One region of the Alkalimarinus alittae genome, then DNA from elsewhere that is predicted to be linked to it. Evidence: predicted binding sites of a transcription regulator. Region 1 holds the regulator's gene; the other holds the start of a gene.

Region 1 (7,575 bases):
AGGGACTAACGAGCTGACGCACCATGTAGTCTGTCAACGTTTTTCTCTTTGTGTTTAAGAATCTGACGGTCTAACTTGTCGACTAACTGGTCAATGGCTGCGTACATGTCTTCTTGTTCCGCTGTTGCATGAATGTCTGCACCGCTAAGGTGAAGCGTTGCTTCAGCAATTTGACGAAGTTTTTGAACAGATAAGGTAACTTGGACGTTGCTAATATGGTCGAAGTGTCGCTCGAGCTTTTCGAGTTTGGCGCTGACGTATTCTTTTAAAGAGTCAGTTAGATCAACGTGGTGTCCTGTAATATTCAATTGCATGTTTCGCTCCTGATGTCGTTATTTATATTCCTTGTAACGTTATATCAAAACACTCGATAATCGTTAACAAGAAACAGAACTTCATTACTTTCGTTTCACACTTTACTTTTTCGTAACACTTTTCTTTCTTTATACTGCTTTAATTGAGTCGCCAAACGTTCAGTAGGAATTAACGTTATGTTTAATTGATCTTAGCATATCAATAGGGCAATTTATTGATCCGTAACCGTTTAATTTTAAATGTTTATCACTAATGACTGCTATATGAGTCGTTTACGTTCATTCGATGGCGGAATTGACATTGCCTCACGGTATTTTGCAATGGTTCGCCTAGCTACTTTTATGCCTTGTTCGTCAAGAATAGTCGCAATTTTGCTATCACTTAATGGCTTTTTCGCTGACTCGGCTGCGACTAGCTTTTTAATGATCGCTCTAATTGCGGTTGATGAGCATTCTCCACCCGAAGCGGTGCTTACATGACTAGAAAAGAAGTATTTAAGCTCAAATATGCCTCTAGGTGTATGCATGTATTTTTGTGTTGTTACTCTCGAAATAGTCGATTCATGCATTTCAACCGCTTCAGCAATGTCATGCAAAATCAACGGTTTCATCGCTTCTTCACCGTGATCTAAAAAGCCTTGCTGGTGTTCAACGATCTTACTCGAAACCTTCAGAAGAGTCTCATTACGACTTTGTAAGCTTTTGATAAACCACTTGGCTTCTTGCAACTGATCTTTTAAATAGGTGTTGTCAGCACTGCTATCTGCACGCTTAACGAGAGATGCATAACCTGAGTTGACGCGTATCTTTGGCGCTATCTCAGGGTTAAGCTCAACCTTCCACCGGTCATTGACTTTTTTAACGACCACATCAGGTATAACATATTCAGGGGTGTCGCCACTGATCTCTTCACCGGGACGAGGGTTGAGTGACTGAATAAGTTTTATGACCAGCTTTAAGTCGGATTCTTTAATACGGCTACGTCTTATGAGTTGAGCGTAGTCTCGATTACCTAGTAAGTTAAGGTAGTGGTTAATAACTAGCTTTGCCTGAGGAAGCCAAGGCGTTTCGCTGGGCAGTTGATTGAGTTGTATCAGCAAGCATTCTTGAAGATCTCTACTGGCAACCCCGGGCGGGTCAAAATGCTGTATGCGCTTGAGAACAGCTTGTATTTCATCCAGCTCTACTTCGTGCGCGTCTATTTCATCTTGATACGATTCGGTAAAGCCCGATAATATTTCTTCTAGCGTACTGGAGAGGTAGCCGTCAGTGTTAATAGAGTCAATGATTGACATGCCTATTAACTTGTCGACATCAGACATTGGCGTTAGGTTAAGTTGCCATAGCAGATGGTCTTGCAATGATTCGCCTACGCTGTTTCGAGACTCAAAGTCACTATCTTCTTCTGGCGCAGGACCCGAAGGCGCGTTGTTAGGGTATATATCGTCCCAAGCTGTATCGACGGGCAAGTCATTAGGTATGCTATCTGACCAGTCCTCCGAGTTCATAATATCTTCGGAACCTTGCTCAGCAGGCGTCTCTGTTGCAGTGGCGGTCAAATCTTCTGAAGTACTCTGTGTATTTGAATCTGATTCGGCGTTAGAGTCGGTGCTTTCTGAGCTGTTTCTATCGTCATCAGAAACTTCCAACATAGGGTTTGACTCAAGGGCTTCTTGAATCTCCTGTTGAAGGTCTAGAGTAGAAAGCTGCAGTAGGCGTATTGCCTGTTGCAGTTGAGGGGTCATCGTCAGCTGTTGGCCAAGCTTTAGCTGAAGTGATGCTTTCATGACCATGTATTATTTTCCGCCTTATACAAAAACATCAATGAACAAGGTCTCCCTATTATTACGTCACTCAAATAGACTGTATACGTTTTAGTGTAAACCACTTCTGAGTGCGTTGTTTTATTATTTACTATTAATAACATTCTAGTAAGGAGATCTAAAAATTAGTAGTGATTGCCGAGATAAAGGGTCACAATTTAAATTCATCCCCTAGGTATACATCTTTAACCTGCTGGTTTGATAAAACGTCTTCAGCTGTTCCTGAAGCAATAATATGTCCATCGCTCACGATATACGCTTTCTCACAAATATCAAGGGTTTCCCTGACGTTATGGTCGGTTATTAAGACGCCGATGCCTTTTTCTTTCAGGTGTGTGACAATTTGCTTAATATCGCTGACTGAAATTGGATCAACACCTGCAAATGGTTCATCGAGCAGTATAAAGTGAGGCTCCGTAGCGAGTGCTCGTGCGATTTCTACCCTACGTCGCTCACCCCCTGACAAACTCATGCCTAAGCTATCTTTGATGTGGGTAATATGAAACTCTTGCAGAAGTGTTTCCATTTTTTCTATGCGCTCTGCTTTTGACAGATCTTTTCGCGTCTCAAGTATCGCCATTAGGTTATCTTTTACACTTAGCTTTCTAAAGACGGATGCTTCTTGAGGTAGGTAGCCGATGCCTTTTCGGGCTCTGCCATGCATGGGAAGGTTGGTCAGGTCCTCTCCATCTATTGATATTTTACCTTTGTCTGCTTCAACTAAACCGACAATCATATAAAAGCAAGTCGTCTTGCCTGCTCCGTTTGGGCCTAATAGGCCTACAATTTCTCCGCTTTGAATGGAGAGTGAAACATCTTTAACGACTGATCTTTTTTTATAGCTCTTAGCCAGGTTGTCTGCGTTTAATGTCTTCATTCTGTCTTGTCGCCGGTATCGTTTTTAACAGGGTGAACTATTATCTCAACTCGCTGGGATTTCTCTTCTCCACCTTCTGCAGTAACGACACGGCTAACCGTATTGTATTCGATGACAGCCCCGCGAAAGGTGTTTTTGTCTTGCTCTAACTTAGCGTCATCTACAAGTGTTAATGTCTCGCTAGCGCGGGTGTAGGTAATTTTTTTACCGTATGCATGGGTTGGTTGAGGTTCGCCTTCTTGTTGGTGTGTGAACTTAGCGGGCGAGCCAAATGCTTCTAGTTTGATCAGCCCCTCTTTGTTGGTATAAACGATGACTTTATCAGAGGTTAAGAGGGTAGTTCCTTGGGTGACGACAACTTCACCGGTATAGATCGAGCGGCCTTTTAGCTCGTCTAGCTCGGCATGGTCGGACTGAATTTTGATGGGTTCATTACTTTCTGCTGTAAAAGCCAATACTGGTGTAGATAAAACTGCAAGTATGGAGGCCATTAGACAGGTTAGTAGAGGGTGACTTAATTTTTTTTGAGTGTTTTTTTGAGAATTATATCGATTATTTTGGGGCATAGTAGCCTCGTACGTTAGATGTGAGTTCGACCTTTTTTTCATCAATCCAAGCATTCATGCCCACGCCTTCCAGAATGCTAGTCTTGTCGCTAATAGTAACGGGTTGCTTGGTAGTAATAAAGCGTGACTTATTGAGAAGTGTCAGCGATTCGGTTTTAAGTGTCCATGGGGTCTCTAGTGTTTCATTTCTGATGATAACCACATTTTGGTTGAGTGTTAAATTCTCATCATTCATGTCGTATTGGCCCATGTCAGCAGTTAGTCGCCAAGGAGGGCTATCTTCTCGATAAACGAGTAGATTGGGCTTTGTGAGAATGGCATTATTTTGCTTTGGGTAGTGTTTGGCCTCGTCACTCTTCATTGTTGACGATAGATTTCCGTCTTCATCAAATGACGTATATTGACCTTTAACGATAAAAAAGTCAGCCTCATCGTCTGCGATGATATTGGCCGATGGAGGTGTTTCGTTGTCGCTATTTTGCCAGATAATTAGAATAGTGGCGAAAATCGAAACGATTAAAATAGCGTACTTTTTTATTTTTTCGTTGTTCACGTTATTTACGATCAACCTGTTATTGATAGCAGGGTAGACGACTACCCTAAAAAATTAGTTGCCGGTGATCAAATTACACCGGCTTTAAGTAAGTCGTGCATATTAAGTGCGCCGACTACCTGCTGCGACTTATCGACTACGATAAGTCCGTTGATTTTTCCGTCTTCCATGATAGCAAGCGCTTCTGCTGCGAGAATATCTGCTGAAATAGTGCGGCAGTTAGGTGTCATAACGTCATCGATACGGGTCTTAAGAATATCGATATTTTTATCGAGAGAGCGACGAAGGTCGCCATCGGTAAATAAGCCGCAAAGCTTATTGTTGTCATCAACTATGGCGGTCATGCCGAGCCCTTTTTCTGATATTTCTAACAGTGCATCACTGAGTAATACGTTATGTTTGACCGACGGAATTCTCTCACCAGCATGCATAATGTCAGACACTTTAAGGAGTAATCGTCGGCCTAAGCTTCCACCGGGATGGGAAAATGCAAAGTCTTCAGCACTAAATCCTCTAGCTTCAAGTAGTGCAATGGCAAGGGCATCGCCCATTACCAAGGTTGCGGTGGTGCTGGAGGTCGGCGCAAGGCCTAGGGGGCAGGCTTCTAGTGCTACGCTGACGTCTAAGTTTGCGTCTGCTTCTTGAGCAAGGGTTGAGGTTTTAGACCCTGTCATACTAATGAGCGGCGCTTCCATTCGCTTAATTAATGGGAGTATGGTGACCACTTCAGCGGTGCTACCCGAGTTTGATATGGCAATGACTACATCATTGGCTGTAATCATGCCTAGGTCACCATGGCTTGCTTCTCCAGGGTGTACAAAGAATGAAGGGGTGCCGGTGCTGGCAAGTGTTGCGGCTATTTTTTTACCAATATGGCCTGACTTGCCCATACCTGTCACGACAACGCGACCCTTGCAGTCAAGCAGTAGTTGGCAGGCCTTGGCAAATGATGCGTCAATACGACCGATTAGTTCTGTTATAGCATCTCGTTCAATTTCGATGGCGCGTTTTGCTGATTCGATAAAGTTAGCAGAGTCTACCATTCTAATACCCAGAAAATTTGTAAAAAGTAATGTAATAATGAGAGTGTAACTTACTTTTGGCTCAAAAGTTTATAGTTGGCTTCTCGTTAATAATATTTAATGCCTAGGTGCAACAGTGCGTTGGGCTACTAGTGACGTGAAAGTTACAAATTAGACGCCTAACGAGACATATAAAAGTGCTAGGTAGGCTGCATAAGCAACGAGTAAAAAACCGCCGAGAGCACGACCGAGATAGCCTTTTTTCATCATTAGGTAAGCTGAAGCAGCGAGAAAAATGGTTAGCCCTAGCATAATACTGTAATCACGTAACAATACTTCACGGCCAAGCGTGACAGGGTTTAATAGTGCAGGTATTGGCAAAACTGCTAATAAATTAAATAAGTTAGAACCGATAATGTTGCCAAGCGCAATATCATGATGCCCTTTAAGTGCGCTCGCTACAGATGCCGCGAGTTCAGGTAAGCTTGTGCCGATGGCGACAATGGTTAACCCGATAATAAGCTCGCTTACACTGAGGTCTCGCGCGACACCACTGGCACCCCAGACCAATAGTTTTGAGCTGGCCAATAAAAGTGCAAGGCTAATGGTCAATTGAAATATGGCTTTAGGTGTACTGGTCTCTGGGACTTCCGCAACTTCTTCAGCGAGTTCTGGTGCGTCTAAGTTATTGCGAGTTAAAAAATACATGGAGATCGCAAGAATGACTATCATGATGATGCCGTCCCATACGCCCAGATGGTTATCTAGAAACAGAACTGTGACAGCCAGTGTTGCGGCGACTAATACAGGGAACTCTCTTTTAAGTACCATGGCTTTGAGTGGGATAGGGGAAACTAATGCGGTAATACCAAGCACCAGTGCAATGTTGGCAATGTTTGAACCTAAAGCATTACCGACGGCAAGGCTGCTTGAATCAGCAAGTGCGGCTGTACCTGAAACAATCATCTCGGGGGCGGAAGTACCAAAGGCTACAATGGTTAGACCTATCATCATGGGAGACATGCCAAGGTTTCGCGCAGTGGCAACCGAACCGTTAACGAACCGGTCAGCGCTCCATACCAATACGATCAATCCTGCAATAATGCCGGCAAAAAATAAAATCATGAAATCTTCTCAAAATGTGTGCAGTTAGCTTATTTAGTGACTGAGTCTACAGTTATGGCGTGAATTGTGCTGAACTTGTTGTCACCTTGCAATGACAAATTATAAAAATGTCTGCATTTGAAACCTTTGCGCCAATAGATAGAAATATTTGATTAAATAACCTGTTAGTTAATGTAGACTTCGCTGCAGCGATACAAGTCTAAGATTAGGATGATTGTTTTGAGTAACTTTATTGAAATACGAGGAATGTCTTTCGCTAGGGGGGATCGACTCATATTTAATGATATTGATGTAGATATCCCTCGGGGCAAAGTCACTTCTATTATGGGCCCTAGTGGTTCAGGAAAAACAACATTATTACGGTTGATTGGTGCTCAGTTAAAACCTCAAAAAGGCTCTATCACTGTCGATGGTCAGGATTTTTTGAGCCTTAAGAGAAAAGCGCTTTATATTGCCCGAGAAAACGTCGGTATGCTGTTTCAAAGTGGCGCCTTATTTTCTGATTTGACTGTTTTTGAAAATGTAGCCTTTCCTCTTAGAGTTCACACTAAGTTACCTGAAGAAATGATTCGCGATATTGTGCTAATGAAATTGCATGCCGTAGGGCTTCGCGGTGCAAGAGATTTAATGCCTTCAGAGTTGTCTGGCGGGATGACTCGACGTATAGCGCTTGCTAGGGCGATTGTACTCGACCCCTCATTAGTTATGTATGATGAACCGTTTGCAGGACAGGATCCCATTGCAATGGGTGTTCTGGTGCAGTTAATTAGACTGTTAAATGATGCTTTAGGCATGACGAGTGTGTTGGTTTCTCATGATGTACCAGAAGCACTTAGTATTAGTGATCATGTTTGTATTATTGCAGATGGTAAAGTGGTTGGTCAGGGCGAGCCTAGTGAATTAAAAGCAAACGGCTCGCCGCTTGTGAAACAGTTTCTACAAGGGTTACCAGATGGTCCTGTACCCTTTCATTACCCTGCTTCTGATTACCGTTCTGATTTATTGCAAGGGAGTGATAGTGCTAGATTATTTACGTAAATTAGGTCGGCAGGGTATTCATACAGTTTCTGTATTAGGGCGCTCTGGTGTGTTTTTGATGCAGTCATTGGTGGGAATTCCGGATGTCAGAAATGGCTTCCCATTACTCATCAAGCAACTTTATTCTGTGGGTGTGCTATCCCTGCTTATTATTATCGTGTCGGGGTTATTTATCGGCATGGTGCTTGGGCTGCAAGGGTATAACATTCTGGTGGATTACGGCTCAGAGCAAGCGATTGGCCAGATGGTATCGCTGA
Region 2 (7,575 bases), 1.9 Mb from region 1:
TTTTTTTGGTGCGAATAACTCGGTTAACGGGAAACTGTTCAGGGGGAATAGCACGATTGAACTTATCGATAAAGTGCCATTGATCATCAAACGCCGTTACACCACAAGCTTGCGCTTCACTCAAGTTTAATAGTTTTAATGCCTGCGGGTTTGCATAGATTATTTCAGTGTTAACGGCATGAACGACAACGCCCGTTTGAAGGTTGTGCAATAAAGCCGTTGAATCTAATGGTGAAAGTGCCAAAAGTGTACCCTTGAAGTTCTGCATACCTAGAATGATGTTTAATATAATATTAAGTATAGAGCATTATTTTTTTTTAAAGCTATTTATCTTGATAGCTTTGTTAGGCGAGGATTAGGGCAAAATAGGCTTTATCTAAGAGATTAAGATAATTTATCGTAATATGACCTGAATTAGTGTGGAATACCTGACTATTGCTATAATGTCATGATTGATAAAGGTTTTGCGGAGTTCGTGTATGAAATACCCCTCATTTGTTGATGATCAGGCTTATATAGACATGGATGCCACCATGCCTGAAGTTGATCAACTGCGAGCGATGCTTAATAACCTAACGCGAATTCATTTACTGACAGCAAACAAATTTGATAGCTTTGATGACCTCATCCGAGAGTATTTGATAGCAGGTATCGATGTTTTTGGTTTAGAAACGGGGATCGTCAGTGAAATTGATGAGGATGGACGCTACCACGTGTGTGATGTGGTGAGCCCGCTAGAGGAACTAGAAAAAGGGCAGGTATTTGAGCTCAATGATACCTATTGTCGTGAAGTTGTTCGTAGTCATCAAGTGTTGGGGTTTCCTGAAGTGGGTGCGCTAGCGTTTATGAATTGCCATCCTGTTTATCTGAACCTTAAATTAGAAGCTTATCTTTCTGCCCCTATTTTTGTGGGCGAAAAACTGTTTGGTACATTGAACTTTACATCAATAAAACCAAGAGTTAGAGGGTTCTCGATTCAAGAGCACAATCTAATTAAGTTAATGGCTAACTCAATTGGCGCATTCATTTTATTAAGAAATAATAATGATAAATTGGTCGCATTGAATGACCGCATGAAACGCCTTGTGGGTTACGTTTCGCATGATTTGAGAAACCCGCTGGGGTCTATCATCAGCCTCTCTAAATTGGCCATGAGAGAAGGGCTAAGTAAAGAACGCCTACAAGATATTGTGCGTGCGTTAGTTGACCCTGCAGAAAAGGCTTTGGAGCTTGTTTCATCAATACTTGAGTATGCAGCGTTAGGCACCGGCAAGATCACCTTGGATAAGCAAGTGGTGTGTGCACAAACGATGCTTGAAGAAGCGGTAAATTCAGTTTCTCACTTTATCTTAGATTCAAATGTCGCCGTAAAATATAGCTGTGATGCATCTTTAAAGGTCGAATGTGATGCCAATCGAATGCATCAAACGTTAACCAATTTGCTAATCAACGCGGTTAAGTATTCGCCCGAAAATAGCTATATTTTATTGAGTGCCGAAGAAGAAAACGGAGGCTGCGAAATAAAAATCACCAATAATGTGGTTAAAAACGGAGAGAACGAAAGCCTAGAGTCTCAAAGTGTTTATGGTTCTGTGGGGTTTGGCTTAGATATCGTCAATGAAGTGCTAAATGCGCATGGGGTTACTATGACGAAGCACCAAACGCCGACTCACTTTACGATCGCCTTTAACTTTCCTTTAGCTTAACGTTACTTTGGTTTAACTGTTTCTAATTAAAGAGGGTACTTGAAGAGAAATAAAAAACTGCCTTGTAAGGGGAAATCGCCAAGGCAGTGAAAAAGGGTGCTAAAAAGAATAGAACTGTCGTTAAGCTGCTAGCGACAGCTTAACGGGGTAACGCTGGTACTAAATTGATATGGCTAAGTCGATATGACTCAGTCGGTATTACTGTGCAGGTGTTGCTTTTACTTCTGAAGGAGGTGTTGGAACACCTGCTGCAGTTGCTGGGCTTTGAAATTGCACATACTCGCTCATATCAATATCGCCATTGCTGTCTGCGTCTAACTCTACAAACGCACTAGCAAGCTCTGGGCTGATGCTGACTTCTTCCTGAGTTAGCTTTCCGTTGTTATCTGTATCAAGAACAGAAAACTCTTCTTCAATTTGAGATGCCTGTGGTAACGCTTCTTTTGCCATATTTTCAGCAACGGCGCCCGTGCTAAATGCGAGAACTAATGCAGTAGCGGCTATACGAATATCCATAATCTTTCTCCATAATATAGTTACAACGTCCAAGAGTTTGAGAAACCTCAACTCATTGTGGATATATATAGCGAAATAGGTGCCAACTATAATTAGTTGTTATTATTCAGTATGTTAGTGATTTTGTGACTGTTTTGATGGGCGATATTCTTTGTTTGTTGTCGCAAATTCGCGACGCTTTTGTTCTGACTGGGTTGTTAGTTATTATAAAACAATAAGTTACGTGTCTTGATATTGCGACAGTATATTTTTCGGCAAGAAACTGTCTTAATAGCTAGGTGACGGCATTAACACGCTTTAAACTAACGAGTATCCATCCAGAAGCGACTGTCAGTCCTGCGAAGGCAAGAATCGATGACTTGACGCTACACCAAAACGCTAGATCCCCGCCTTCGCGAGGATGACAAAAGTTACAATAACGGTGTTTCGGCTGGATACTAACTCACTATGACTCAGCTATATATGCAGAAACCTGTCATGCTATTTCGTCCACGTTCGTTATTACAATTGGTCGTCATTTCGTTTGTTTTGGTACTGACGCCGTTGGCTGCGCTATTGATACAAGCGATGCAGGCACTTGAAGATGTGTCTATGAAAGGGCGGTTGGCAACACTTGAAATTGTTTCTTTGGCCAAAAGTAGCCAAAGCCTACCCGGTACCGTGCTCGATATGGAGCACTCTGCAAGGCAGTACCAAGTATTAGGTGATCCCAAGCTAAAGGGGATCTTTCAGGTAACAGAGTCACGGTTTAAGGCCGATCTCGAAGGAATCTGCAAAGAACAAAACGCTAAAAAGCTACAGGTACTCTGTAAAACGCTGGCCAGCAGCGCGAATGAGCTAATCGCTACATTAAGCGAAGCGCCTTATGATTCAGACGTTTACGGAGTGGCACTGTTAGACTTTGAATTGCTGACCAAACATACCCAGCAGTTAGTACAAGAAACACAGCAACTTATTCAGCAACAATCAGAGCAGTTGGCGACTGATGCGGCCTCAGTAAAATCAACCTTGCTTTGGCAGGGGGTGAGTTTAGTCCCTCTGAGTATTGCTATGAGCATACTGTTTACGTTTTTGATCATACGTCCAATACAGCGGTTAGAAGAGATTATCCAACAATTAGGTTCGGGTCAGGAACCGAAAAAGTTCGATGTTTATGGGCCTCGAGAGTTAAATAACCTAGGCGAAAAACTACAGTGGCTGCAATCAAGATTGCAAGCACTTGAAGAACAAAAGCTACGCTTTATCAGGCAGATGTCTCACGAATTAAAAACGCCGCTTGCCAGTCTTCGTGAAGGGGCTGACCTTATGGAAGAGGAGATATTGGGCCCTTTAACTGACTCTCAGCGAGAGATCGTAATGATATTGCAAGACAAAGGGCTTCAACTCCAACGGATTATCGAGAACTTATTAGATTTTAATGGTTTGAAGCATCAGCGAAGTATTCTTGTGAGCCAGTTTGATTTGCGAAAACTCGTCGATGAAGTGCTTCGCGAACACCGTTTGGATATTCAGCGTGCAGATCTTCATTACTGCTTAGATGGCCATGAACTGATGGTATCTGCCGATAAAGTAAAGCTGCGTACGTTATTAGGTAATCTGATATCCAACGCCACTTACTACAGCTTACCCCCTTCCAGAATGTGGCTTAGCTGGTGGGCCACTGAGCAAGACTTAATATTACAAATCGCAAACCATGGCATTGCCATACCTGAAGAAGATCAAGCGCGTATATTTCTGCCTTTTGAGCAGGGGCGTCAGCCTAGATCAGGCACGATTAAAGGGTCTGGTATAGGGTTGTCGGTAGCAAAAGAGTATGCGCTTATGCATGGCGGTACATTACAGTTAGTCGAGCATCCTCAGGCAGAGGTTTGTTTTCAATTGCAGGTGCCGTTGGTATCAAAAGACTGCACCTATCAGATGGAAAGCTCCTATGAAGTGGATAGCCCTTATGATGCCGATAGCAGCTATGTGGCGACTAACGCGGATGAAACATATCTCGCAAACAAAGTCTCTCAAGATAAAAGGTAACTAATTCATGAGATTTAACGTGGTTTATATTGGTTTGATGGTATTGGGCTTAACCGCCTGCAGTACCTATCAACAGGTGACAGGCCTAACGACGCCAACGGTGTTTGAGCGTACTCAGGCTGTTTGTGAACTAGACTTAGACTCAGATGACTGGATAAGTGCATTCCTTTTATCGCCTGAAAAACGGGCGGAAGCACTTAATGTTGTTGAAACGCCAGAAGACACTCAGCAGGTGTTGTTACGGGCCATGCTGCTAACACACAGCGAAGCCAGTTATCGAGACTTAAGAGAGGCCGAAGATTTAATCATAAATCAGTTGCCGTTAAACCAAGAAGAGGTGAGTGGCTGCGAAACCAATGAACTCGTCGACTATATACTCAAACTTAATCAAATGCTGCAAAAACAAAAGTCAGAAGTGGTGCTATTGCAACGCCAAATTAACGAGCAAAACAAAGCGATCGAGGCACAAAAAGCGGAAAATGCAGAGCTAGATAAAAAAATAGAAGCGCTTACTAATATAGAGCACCGAATGAAGACGCGAGCAAACAATGTTGAGCCTGAGGTATTACGATGAAACGAGTCCCTCAAATACTATTAGTGGACGATGACGTCAGTCTGTTAAGGCTCTTATCGATGCGCCTTGAAACCGAAAACTATCAAGTGGATTGTGTTGATAGCGGTGAATCGGCGCTGCAATGGATTGCCAAAAAGCGTGTAGATTTGGTGATAACCGACCTGAGAATGGAAGGTATTGATGGCTTAGCGTTGTTTGGCAAAATTCAGCAACTACAGCCAGGGTTGCAGGTTATTATTATGACGGCTCATGGGTCTATTCCTGAGGCCGTGACGGCCACCCAGCAAGGGGTGTTTAGCTTTATTACCAAGCCGATTAATCGGGATGAGTTTCTATCATCCATTCGAGAGGCTTTGCAGCAAACGTCACAAATAAATGAAGATTGGCGCTCAGAGATCGTAACGAATAATGAGGCGATGGAGACGCTGCTAGGGCAAGCGCACCAAGTGGCTCAAAGTGACGTAAGTGTATTAATTACGGGCCCCAGTGGAACCGGTAAAGAACTATTAGCTCGAGCCATTCATAAGGCTAGCCCTCGACATAACAAGCCGTTTATCGCCCTAAACTGCGGCGCATTGCCTGAGCACTTATTGGAATCTGAACTGTTTGGCCACGTAAAAGGCGCATTCACCGGTGCGATTAGCGAGCACACAGGTCTATTCTTGGCTGCAGATGGGGGTACGCTGTTTCTTGATGAGATAGGCGATATGCCAACCACTTTGCAGGTAAAGCTGCTCAGAGCACTGCAAGACAGAGAAGTACGCCCCGTCGGTAGTGTTCGTTCGATACCGGTTGATGTAAGAATACTCTCTGCAACCCACTTTAACCTCGAAGAGGCTATGGAGCATCAGCGGTTTAGAGAAGATCTTTACTATCGTCTGAAAGTAGTCAAACTGAAAATCCCCTCACTGGCAGAACGTGCAGAAGATATACCTGCCTTAGTACGCTATCTGCTCGACCGTAAAAAGAACGTAAAAATTAAAGGTTACTCACCAGAGTCGATGCAAATGCTGATTGCAGCCCCTTGGCCGGGTAATATTCGACAGCTCATTAATGTCGTTGAGCAAACACTCGCCTTGGCGACAACGCCGATTATACCCGTCTCGTTAGTGGCTCAAGCGCTAGAACATCAATCCGACTATTTGCCATCGTTTAGTGATGCACGAGCTGAGTTTGAACGAAATTATTTGAATAAACTCATGACTATGACAGAAGGCCACGTTGCAAATGCCGCCAAAATTGCACAGCGTAACCGTACTGATTTTTATAAACTGCTCGCAAAATATGGCATAGAAGCGACTCAGTTTAAACCGAATCATAAAGGGTAAAATAGAACACCGCAGAATAGACTGGACAAAAAAAGGGCCCTCAATCGAGAGCCCTTGGTGTTGCCTTGTGCGGGTTAACTACCAAATTTATTCAGTAAGCCCTTTAACTTCTCGCCGTCTTTACTGTCCAGTTTTTCTAATAGCTTCTCTTTAGCTTGACCCATGAGCTTATCTTTTTGCTTGGCTTTAGCCTGCTTAACAATACGATCTAAAATTTGTTGACCCATCGCTTGCCCTAATTGCTCAGGTGGTAAACCTTCGCTGCCGCCGATATTAGCAATACTGAAGGTGGGCAGGGTTTCATCGTATCTTTTTTGTCCTAGTGCCGTTAGGTCTAATGCAAGCTGTGTATCTTTAACCACTAGCTTTTTAACGACGATGCGAATATCAGATGTGCTTGAAGACTCATCAGCAGACGCTTTAGATTCAGATTTTGTATGAGTGCTCTGGGCTTTTATCTGGTCAAGTAATACGTTCAAATTACCTTTGCCTTGAGCGTCCAGCTCGTAAAGTGTTGTTACGGAGTCAATTAAGATCTCTTCAATAACGATCGGCATTTCAGTAATATTTTCAGTGCCAATATCGAGTCTAACCGTATCAAACCCAATCGCCGTCGCAGAGCTGAAACCTTTAGGGTTGGCGATAGAAAACCCCGTGATTTCGCCCAGACCATCTAGCAGCTTAATATTAACACCACCCACCTTAACGGTTGTTTGTAACGCACTAGAGCCATGTTTTTCAACTTGCTCTTTAACGATCGAGTTAAGGGAACCTAAGTAGTAATAGGCTGCGCCGCCTAGCGCGACGATTACTAATAGAAATATGGCGAGTAGTTTTTTCATGATGAGTCCTTGAAAGTTTAAAAAGATGACATGTTATAAATTAATTAACGTTTAAAGTCACGTGTCGCCATTTCCTTGATTCCGTTTCACTCCATCACGGCTACAAGGTCGAATCGCATGTAGCCGTGATGAAGGGAGGCACGACCGGAATCAAGGGAAGGTTATAGCTGATTAGCCAACCCTAATGACTCAGGGTAGGGCGCTAGATACCGTTGGTTTTGAATATATTCTGATCCGTATTGATCGAGATAATGCTTCAATAAGGTTAACGGCGTAATCAAAGGCAGCACCCCTTGGTTATATTTAAGGATCACATCTGCAATGCTTTGTCTGGCCTGAGAAGGAATCGACTTTCGTAAGTAACCTAATATATGAAGTAACGTATTCGTATGATTCTTCGTGCTCGCAGGCTCAGACAAGGCCGTCATAAATAACGCAAAATACTGGTCAACCAACAGCTGAATCTGTTCTTTCTTAGCCGTGCCTAGTAGTCGCCCTAATTGTTTATAAGCACTTTGGTTATGTGCCATTAGCATGTACTTATATCGGCTATGAAAGGTGATGAGCTTACCCACACTAGG

Evidence for each region. Region 1 encodes sigma-54, which starts transcription at its own class of promoters, with help from an activator protein. Its sites were predicted from a motif close to GTTGGCACGNNNNTNGNNT; they were not measured.
Region 2: NKI27_RS03345 (EF-hand domain-containing protein) is a predicted target of sigma-54. The motif match lies at 2,291-2,309, and genes of this name have one in related genera.

What each region holds. Positions count from the first base shown of each region.
Region 1 covers NZ_CP100390.1:3,125,043-3,132,617, reverse strand. Annotated here, with positions in the region: gene hpf (ribosome hibernation promoting factor) at 6-314, opposite strand; gene NKI27_RS14220 (RNA polymerase factor sigma-54) at 575-2,101, opposite strand; gene lptB (LPS export ABC transporter ATP-binding protein) at 2,289-3,014, opposite strand; gene lptA (lipopolysaccharide transport periplasmic protein LptA) at 3,011-3,580, opposite strand; gene lptC (LPS export ABC transporter periplasmic protein LptC) at 3,567-4,133, opposite strand; gene NKI27_RS14200 (KpsF/GutQ family sugar-phosphate isomerase) at 4,202-5,176, opposite strand; gene NKI27_RS14195 (calcium/sodium antiporter) at 5,327-6,280, opposite strand; gene NKI27_RS14190 (ATP-binding cassette domain-containing protein) at 6,500-7,318, shown strand; gene mlaE (lipid asymmetry maintenance ABC transporter permease subunit MlaE) at 7,299-7,575, shown strand, end outside.
Region 2 covers NZ_CP100390.1:757,322-764,896, forward strand. Annotated here, with positions in the region: gene NKI27_RS03335 (sensor domain-containing diguanylate cyclase) at 1-244, opposite strand, end outside; gene NKI27_RS03340 (GAF domain-containing sensor histidine kinase) at 480-1,706, shown strand; gene NKI27_RS03345 (EF-hand domain-containing protein) at 1,905-2,222, opposite strand; gene NKI27_RS03350 (sensor histidine kinase) at 2,670-4,250, shown strand; gene NKI27_RS03355 (hypothetical protein) at 4,258-4,824, shown strand; gene NKI27_RS03360 (sigma 54-interacting transcriptional regulator) at 4,821-6,152, shown strand; gene NKI27_RS03365 (AsmA family protein) at 6,227-6,994, opposite strand; gene NKI27_RS03370 (YbgA family protein) at 7,156-7,575, opposite strand, start outside.